DNA from 4 places in the Bradyrhizobium sp. 137 genome. Region 1 is predicted to be linked to each of the others. Evidence: predicted binding sites of a transcription regulator. Region 1 holds the regulator's gene; each other region holds the start of a gene.
The links. The regulator LexA, encoded in region 1, represses DNA repair genes until DNA is damaged. The targets are predictions, from matches to a motif close to TGTTCNNNNTGTGTTCNG.
Positions count from the first base shown of each region.

Region 2: dinB (DNA polymerase IV) is a predicted target of LexA. The motif match lies at 1,349-1,366, and genes of this name have one in related genera.
Region 3: IVA78_RS18810 (DUF3072 domain-containing protein) is a predicted target of LexA. The motif match lies at 1,276-1,293, and genes of this name have one in related genera.
Region 4: uvrA (excinuclease ABC subunit UvrA) is a predicted target of LexA. The motif match lies at 878-895, and genes of this name have one in related genera.

Region 1 is NZ_JADPKU010000033.1:91,050-93,250, reverse strand. It holds gene lexA (transcriptional repressor LexA) at 520-1,221, opposite strand; gene glp (gephyrin-like molybdotransferase Glp) at 1,399-2,201, opposite strand, start outside.
Region 2 is NZ_JADPKU010000052.1:63,746-65,946, reverse strand. It holds gene IVA78_RS13815 (exonuclease domain-containing protein) at 1-1,295, opposite strand, end outside; gene dinB (DNA polymerase IV) at 1,411-2,201, shown strand, end outside.
Region 3 is NZ_JADPKU010000061.1:137,128-139,328, reverse strand. It holds partial or broken gene IVA78_RS34605 (hypothetical protein) at 1-242, shown strand, start outside; gene IVA78_RS18820 (hypothetical protein) at 338-583, shown strand; gene IVA78_RS18815 (hypothetical protein) at 993-1,214, opposite strand; gene IVA78_RS18810 (DUF3072 domain-containing protein) at 1,330-1,524, shown strand; gene IVA78_RS18805 (DUF6496 domain-containing protein) at 1,615-1,920, shown strand; gene IVA78_RS18800 (hypothetical protein) at 1,927-2,201, opposite strand, start outside.
Region 4 is NZ_JADPKU010000011.1:5,539-7,739, reverse strand. It holds gene IVA78_RS01975 (outer membrane protein) at 38-706, shown strand; gene uvrA (excinuclease ABC subunit UvrA) at 992-2,201, shown strand, end outside.

The DNA.
Region 1 (2,201 bases):
TCCTTCGGAGGCGCAAGCCTCTATCAGAGTGGAAGCACGTAACGCTCTGCTCGGTTGTGGGCAAATCTGCGGCTGGCGTTGCCGGACACGATCACATTATCTTTCCCGAAGTCATAGGAACAAAGCTCGCTTCAGTGCATTCGGCGGATGCGAGCGCCCGTGGCCTGCGGGCGCCGAGAGGGGGAATGTGGCCAGCTTCGCCGTGGCTGTCGGTTGATGGGAGTTTAGGCGTTGCGGAATAGCTCGCTCCCTACGTGCGCAGATTGCGTGCATGGTGCTGCAATTGAGTTGCGAATGCTTGCGCGGCCGATGCAAGCGATCAGCACGCTGCGAAGGCGCTTAAAGCGATCCTGCGCACGATCTCTTCACAAGCGATGCGTGCTTGGAGCCGCATGCCGAGGATGGAGCGCCGGAGAGAGGGGCCGGATAATCTGCGCAAGACCAAAAGACTATCCAGCTGGAGCGGACCATCGTCCGCTCCAATCGGAATCATTGGTATCGAATGACCGCTGGCCCGTCTCAGTACTTGCGGTACAGCCCGATCAGCTTGCCCTGAATCTTCACCCGGTTCGGCGGCAGGATGCGCACCTCGTAGGCGGCATTGGCGGGCTCGAGCGCGATCGACGCCCCCCGGCGACGAAAGCGCTTGAGCGTCGCTTCCTCGTCGTCGATCAGGGCCACCACGATGTCGCCGGTATCGGCGCTCTCGTTACGCTGGATCAGCGCCATGTCGCCATCGAGAATGCCGGCTTCGACCATCGAATCGCCGCGCACTTCGAGTGCGTAGTGTTCGCCCGAGCCGAGCATGTCGGGCGGCACGCTAATGGTGTGACTGCGGGTCTGCAACGCTTCGATCGGCGTGCCGGCCGCGATGCGACCCATCACGGGCACCGCAACGGGACGCTCGCCTTCGTCCGCGGAAGAACTGGAGCTCGCGCGCACCTTGCCGAGATTGCCCTCGATGACGCTCGGCGTGAAGCCGCGGCGGCTGCCGGCGGCGGCCTGGAGCTCGGGCAGCTTGATCACCTCGATGGCGCGGGCGCGGTTGGGCAGGCGGCGGATGAAGCCGCGCTCCTCGAGCGCGGTGATCAGGCGATGGATGCCCGATTTCGAGCGCAGGTCGAGCGCATCCTTCATCTCGTCGAAGGAGGGCGGCACGCCACTTTCCTTCAGACGTTCGCTGATGAACCGCAGAAGCTCGTATTGTTTGCGCGTTAACATCTCGACCAAAGTCCCCCGGTTGATGTCGTTCGATTCCGAGACGCTAAATTGGAGCGGTGAACCGCTACATGCTCGAAACAAATCATGAACGGACACTATATGTTCGATATGTGTTCCGCAACTGCTTAATTTACCGTGAACGGGACAAAGTTCGCGGAACGCGTGTGGTGGATGCGTTCAGACGGGCAGGCGCAGGACCTCGCAAGGCGAGCCGGCTTCTGCCTTCGGAGCGAACGGTGCGCGGACGAGAAGTGCCTGTGCTGCAGCGAGATTCGCAAGCAGCGAGGAATCCTGGTGATTGACGGGAAGGGCCACCAACGTGCCATCGTCGCGCGTCTCCAGATGTGCGCGCAGATAGTCCGCGCGCATATCGTTTGCATCCACATCGCGGCCGAGCACGGCCCGTTCTTGTCGGTGATGAATCATGGATCGTCCCGACAAGGCGCGAATCAGCGGCACCAGGAACAGGAAGGCGCACACGTAGGATGACACAGGATTGCCCGGCAGGCCGATCACGCGCATCGCGCCGAGCCGCCCATGCATCATCGGCTTGCCCGGGCGCATCGCGATCTTCCAGAACGCCATCGCGATGCCTTCGTCCCTCAACGCCTGCTGGACCAGATCATGGTCGCCGACCGACGCGCCGCCGCTCGTGACCAGGATCTCGGCGCCGCTCTCGCGGGCGCGGCGGATGCCGGCAGTGGTGGCCTCCAGCGTATCGGCGGCAATGCCGAGGTCGATGGTATCGGCCCCCTCGCTGCGGGCGAGCGCGTGCAGGGCATAGCCGTTGGAATAGACGATCTGGCCGTGAGCGGGTGTGGTTCCCGGCATGACCAGCTCGTCGCCGGTGGCGAGGATCGCGACCTTCGGACGGCGGCAGACGGCAAGCTGCGGATGATTCATGGCGGCGGCGAGCGCGAGATCGCGCTCGGTGAGACGGGTTCCCTTGCGCAGGAGCACGTCTCCTTCGGAGAAGTCGA
Region 2 (2,201 bases), on a different contig from region 1:
AGCGCATTGCCGGATCTGACCTCCGCGAGCTTAACGTCGATCTGCGAGGCGAACCGCCGATGGAAGGTCCGGTCGCGAAGGCAATGCGGGACCCAGTCGAAACCGCTGTGAAGCTGGCCGGACTCGAAAAGCTCATCCCAGAACAACAGCCCGAACAGCGTGTGCCAAAGCGTGTTCTCTGCGAAATAGACCTGCCCGCCCTGGCGCCGCAGCACGCCGGCGACCCCTGGCTCGGGATTGCCGCGATGCGTGTCGTCGACGACGATTGTCCGTCCCGACCGCAGCAACTCGGTGCACAGACCTGTCCGTCGTCCGCCGAACTTGCGCGCGTAGAAATCCGTCGCGAAGAGATGCTCGTCGTCGCTTTCGGGATCATCGATCATGTCCCGGAGCAGATTCTCCGCCGCTTCCTTGTCGCCCTTCGCGTAAAGCAACCGGACAAGGCGCTCGCGGCAATCGGCCGAGCCGCCGAAACGATAGAGCCGTTCGGCCAGATCCTTGTCGCCTTGCTTCTCGAAGAACTGCCCGACCTGACACGCGGCGCGGGCCGCAAGGTCGACGGCGTATTCGGTCGTCCGCGGGGGTCCGTCCAGGATCGCCTCGACCGCCCTTTGGTAGATGTCGGCGGAACGGACCTCGATGCGGTCCAGTACCTGGCTGTAGTGAAAGCACGCATGCGCTTCGTCGGCGTCGGCGAAGCGAGCGCTGAACGACGTCTCTCTGTTCGTGCGCAGGATGCCGAGATCGCGCAGAGCGAAGTTCTTGAGGTCGTCGGCCGTCTTCCCGAAGTAGAGATACAGCAGGAATTTGATCGGTCGTGTGTTGTCGAGCGCTATGAAGCCGCCAGCACCGCAATGCTTTGCGGCAAGATCGAACGGAATCGCGGCGACGAAGAAGTCGGCCAGCACCGGTTTCGACCATGAGGTACGGACGTCGCGGCCGAACCCCGCCGCACGGGCGCCGTCGAGAAGTGCGGTCTTCGGCAGGCAAAGTACGAAGGCGGAATAGTCCTGGGCACGCAGGCCGCGCGCCTGGCCACACTCGATCAAGTCACGAGCCGCGGCTTCGAGGTCGGTTATCTCGGGGTACTTGAAGAGCGCGCGATTGAAGATCGCCCCTCGCCGGTTGACCATCCGGATGAGCAGACACTGCGCGTCCTTTGAGAGGTCGCGAAAGCGCGCGGTGAACGAACGGTGCTCGTCGGTGAGGATCTCGCCATACGTCCTCTCGACGAAGTCGAGCATTTCGACGAAATGGTCGAGATAGTAGTAGACCGGCAACGTTGTAGGCTTCATGTGACGCGTGCCGGGTTCCCATCAAATTCAACGACTAGCCGAATACGTTTTACCGTTCCTTTTTTGTTCTGACAGCTCTATTTGTCAAGATGGAGCGAAGGACGGACCCGTAGAGATGGACGCAAGCCGACCCGACGCCAGCCTTTCCTACCGCAAGATCATCCGTATCGACATGGACGCCTTCTACGCGTCGGTCGAGCAGCGGGACAATCCGGATCTTCGAGGCAAGCCAGTCGCGGTCGGCGGCTCGGCGGAACGCGACGTCGTAGCTGCGGCGAGCTACGAGGCGCGCAAGTTCGGAGTCCGCTCGGCGATGGCATCCGTCACCGCCAAGAGGCAGTGTCCGGACCTGATTTTCGTGAAGCCGCGTTTCGAGGTTTACAAAGCCATTAGCCGTCAAATCCGCGACATCTTCGCGGAGCACACGCCGATGATCGAACCGCTTTCGCTCGACGAGGCCTATCTGGACGTCACCGAAAACCTTGAGGGCATTCCCCTCGCCCGCGACGTGGCGCTTCGGATCCGCGAGAAGATCAAGGCCGAGACAGGCCTCAACGCTTCGGCCGGCATAAGCTACAACAAGTTTCTGGCGAAGCTCGCTTCGGATCACAGGAAGCCGAACGGGCAGTACGTCATCTCTCCGGAGATGGGCGCCGCGTTCGTGGAGGCGCTGCCGGTCGGCAAATTCCACGGCATCGGTCCGGCGACGAGCGCGAAGATGAACGGCCTCGGCATCTTCACCGGAAGGGACATCCGCAACCAGACGCTCAAGTTCATGAATGCCAACTTCGGCAAGTTCGGCGCTTATTACTACTGGATCTCGCGCGGCGTCGACGATCGCCCCGTCCGCGCCAACCGCATCCGCAAGTCCATCGGCGCCGAGAACACGTTCTCGGCGGACCTCAC
Region 3 (2,201 bases), on a different contig from region 1:
TCGTCGGGCCTGGTCTCTCCCACCGGCCTCATCAAGCTGATGACACATGCGATGATGGGTGCAGCCCTCGGCCTCGCCTTCAGCCTCACACTCATTCTTTCCAATCCAGCCGTCGCCAATCTGCTGAGTCATGGCGGAAGCCAAGCCGCTCTTGTGTTCGCTCTCGCACTGGGACGACCTTCGCGATCGGCGCGACGCTCACCGGCATCGTGTTCATCCTGGAAGAGAACAAGCAATCTTGAAGCGCGCGTGACGCGTGGAGAAGCTTTGTTGGGGAACTCCTGCGAGGAACGGCAGTTGGCCGCCTGCGTCAATTTAACCCAGGGAGTTCCTCCATATGAAGACAGTCAAGCTCGCCCTCGCCGCAATGTTGGCAACTGGCCTCGCTGCCGCGCCGTTCGCCGCGGAGGCGAAGTCGCACAAGGCCAAACATGGGTCCTCGATGTCATCATCGCAGACCACGGGCGCGAACACCAAGTCCTCCAAAGGTGCCGATCCCTCCGGTCAAGGCGGCTCTGGCCCCGGCTCCGACCAGGGCGGCACCATGACGAACAACAAGGGCGGCATGAGCAACACCAAGTGAACTCTGCGCGGTAACGTGAGAGTCCCGTGTTCAGCGCGGGGCCCTTCACCAAAGCACGATGACGGTTCATCCAGACCCTCGCGCCATAAAGCGCAATGAGATGGATGAATCGTCATTGCGCTTCAGGTTGTTGTTTGAGCATGATCTTTTCGGAAAACCGCTAGACACTTTGCTACTTTAGCGCCACATGCTCGGCGCGCTGACCAGCGTATCGCCCGCCGGCCCGCTTCACCTCCTCCAGGCATAGCGTCGCCGCACAAGGCCTCGCAGCATCGCGGACGCGCGCCGGCACGTCATCACGGCGGACGAGGAACGTTGTCGCAGATCTCGTCCGGCACCGCCCGCACAGCGCGGCCCGTTAGGTGTCCGAGGGCATCGACAATCGGCAGCATGTCGCTTGCGCGCACGCTTAGTGGCCAGCCAACAGGCGCGCCGCCTTGTCGACATTCTTCACGGAGCGAAGACGCATCTGGCCGCGGACGTCAGGCAGGACGTCACCGCCCCCAGCCGCCTTCCATTCATCGATCAGCAGGTTGATTTTCCGGCGCAGATCGATCTGCGCCAGAGCTCGTTCGGTGCAGTCGCAATCGCCGTTGACGAGATCGCGCACAGACGCCTCGACCTCGGCCATTTCCAGCCTCAAGGCGCTGATTTTACGCCGAATTTCGTTAATTCTGTTGTCCATGGCTTGTTAGAACAAAATAAGAACATATAGTCAAGTCATGTTTTCAAACCGGAGGAGCGACATGCAGGTTCAGGCCAAATACGACGCCAGGGTTTTCCTTAGCGAGCAGATGACACGGGCGCAGGGACTGAGATTGAAGCGGCTGAGCGAAGAGGCGTATCAGCCGGCACAATATGCGCGGGATCTGTCCTTCGCCGAGGCTGCGCGGCGCATCCAGGTGCTGGAGGCCGAGATCGAACTGGCGAATTCGTTCTAGGGCTGCCTTGACCGCCGGGAACATTGCACGCGTGCTGTTCGGAACCATGCCGGTGTCGAACGGTTCTTCCTCGGCCAAGGGAGAAAAGGCATGGCACGTAAGGCAAAGAAGCGCCGCTACTCGCGCAGCTCCGGCAGCGATGTCGAAAGCGAGATGCGGCGTTACAAGAAAGGTACCGCGAAGAGTGGACGTGGCGGTCGCGGCGGACGCGTGAAGAGCCGCAAGCAGGCGATTGCGATCGGACTGTCAAAGGCACGCAAGAAGGGCAAGAAAGTCCCGAAGAAAGCCTCCAAGCGGAAGACGTCCAAGAAATCTGCCAAGAAAACTTCCAAGAAATCTTCCAAGAAATCGTCCAGGGCATCGTCAAAGCGCAAATCCACCAAGCGGTCACGCTGACCTCGGTCAGATCATGCTGCCCGGCATGAAGCAGCGGATCGAAATTCCGAACGCAGTCTTCACCGGCCACACCATGGTGCGGCCGGCGCGGTTCGGCTCGGTGATGACGGCTTCATCCGGCACCTCGACCCATTGCCCGTCCAGCCGAACACGGTAATGCCCGTTGTGCGATTCCCAATCGGGATCGGAGACGGCAAAGCCGTCCGCATCCGAGCAGCACGGACCGAGGTGGCTGCGCAGGCTGTCGAACCATGGCTTCAGGGGCGAGTTCGCATAGCGGC
Region 4 (2,201 bases), on a different contig from region 1:
AGGCGACAACAGAAACTGGGACTGGGATTAGTTGAAAATGAAAAAGGTTTTGTTGGCTTCGGCCTGCTTGTTCGCTCTCGCTGCTCCGGCTTCAGCCGCTGACCTCGCAGCGCGCCCCTATATCAAGGCCCCGATCGCTCCGGCCGCTGTCTACAACTGGACCGGCTTCTACCTCGGCGTCGTCGGCGGCGGCGCTTGGGAAAACGCGTCCGACCCGCGGATGCAGGGTGGCTTCGTCGGTGGCACCGCCGGCTACAACTGGCAGACCGGCAACGTCGTGTTCGGCATCGAGGCGGATGGCGCCTGGGCTGACGTGAGCGCTTCGGCGACCGCTCTTGGCATCACTGTCGCCTCCAAGACCGATGCGCTCGGCACCGTGCGCGGCCGAATCGGCTGGGCCGTCAACAACGTCCTGTTCTACGGCACCGGCGGCTACGCCTGGATCGACAACAAGATCACCGTCAGCGCCCTCGGCGTGAGCGTCTCCGACAGCAAGTGGCATTCCGGCTGGACCGTCGGTGCGGGCGTCGAAGCTTTCTTCGCTCCGCAGTGGTCGGTCAAGGGCGAGTACCTCTATCGCAGCCTCGGCAGCGAGAACTACTTCTCTAACCTTGGCGCTCCGCTGGCCTCCGGCACGATCAACTTCCACACCGTGCAGGTCGGCGTGAACTATCACTTCGGGGGCCCGGTGGTCGCCAAGTACTGAGCTGAGTACTGATCACTATCGACGTCACATCGTCACGAAAGGCCGGCCTCGCGCCGGCCTTTTTGTTTACGGGTCGTTCCGCGCAGTTCCGCTCGCGCCTGCTGCTGCCAGATGCCGCCAGCCCGCCAACAATCCGTTGACGATTCGCACGTGCCACTGGAAATCCGCTCGCGTTCTTCCTACGTTCGCTGACATACCCATCGGCGCCGATCCCGGTTCCGGGCGAAGCGCGCCTTTTACATTGGCGCGATCGCGCGTCTTTGGGATTCCTTGAGGACCAGCGGGATGGACGAAGTGATCAAGGCCAAGCGCCAACAACAGAACGCGGGCTCAAGCCTGCGCGCGATTACGATCCGTGGCGCGCGCGAGCACAACCTCAAGAACATCGACGTCGAGATTCCCCGCGACAAGCTGGTGGTGTTCACGGGGCTGTCGGGCTCCGGCAAATCCTCACTCGCCTTCGACACCATCTACGCCGAAGGCCAGCGCCGCTACGTCGAATCGCTGTCGGCCTATGCGCGCCAATTCCTCGAGATGATGCAGAAGCCCGACGTCGATCAGATCGACGGGCTATCGCCGGCGATCTCGATCGAGCAGAAGACGACCTCGAAGAATCCGCGCTCCACGGTCGGCACCGTCACTGAGATCTACGACTACATGCGCCTGCTCTGGGCGCGGGTCGGCGTGCCCTATTCGCCGGCCACCGGCCTGCCGATCGAGAGCCAGACCGTCTCGCAGATGGTCGACCGCGTGCTGGCGTTGCCGGAAGGCACGCGCCTCTATCTGCTCGCTCCGGTCGTGCGCGGCCGCAAGGGCGAGTACCGCAAAGAGCTCGCCGAATGGCTCAAGAAGGGTTTTCAGCGCGTCAAGATCGACGGCACCTTCTACGAGCTGGCGGAGGCGCCGACGCTCGACAAGAAATTCCCGCACGACATCGACGTCGTGGTCGACCGGATCGTGGTGCGCGCCGACATCGGCCAGCGTCTCGCCGAGAGCTTTGAGACCGCGCTGAAGCTCGCCGAAGGCCTTGCCGTCGTCGAATTCGCCGACGCGCCGGCGGCCGCACCCGCGGAAGAGAAAAAAAAGACCGCGAAGATCCACGACAAGAGCGGGCCCGAGCGCATCCTGTTCTCGGAAAAATTCGCCTGCCCGGTCTCCGGCTTCACCATCCCCGAGGTCGAGCCGAGACTCTTTTCCTTCAACAATCCCTACGGCGCCTGCCCCGCCTGCGGCGGGCTCGGCGTCGAGCAGCATGTCGACGAGGATCTCGTCATCCCCGAGAAGGATCTGACGCTGCGCAAGGGTGCGATCGCGCCCTGGGCCAAGTCATCATCGCCCTATTACGTGCAGACGCTGAACGCGCTCGGCAAGCACTACAAGTTCACGCTCGACACCAAGTGGAAGGACCTGCCCAAGAAGACGCAAAACGCGCTTCTCTACGGCTCCGGCGAGGATGAGATCAAGTTCTCCTATGAAGACGGCGTGCGCTCCTACG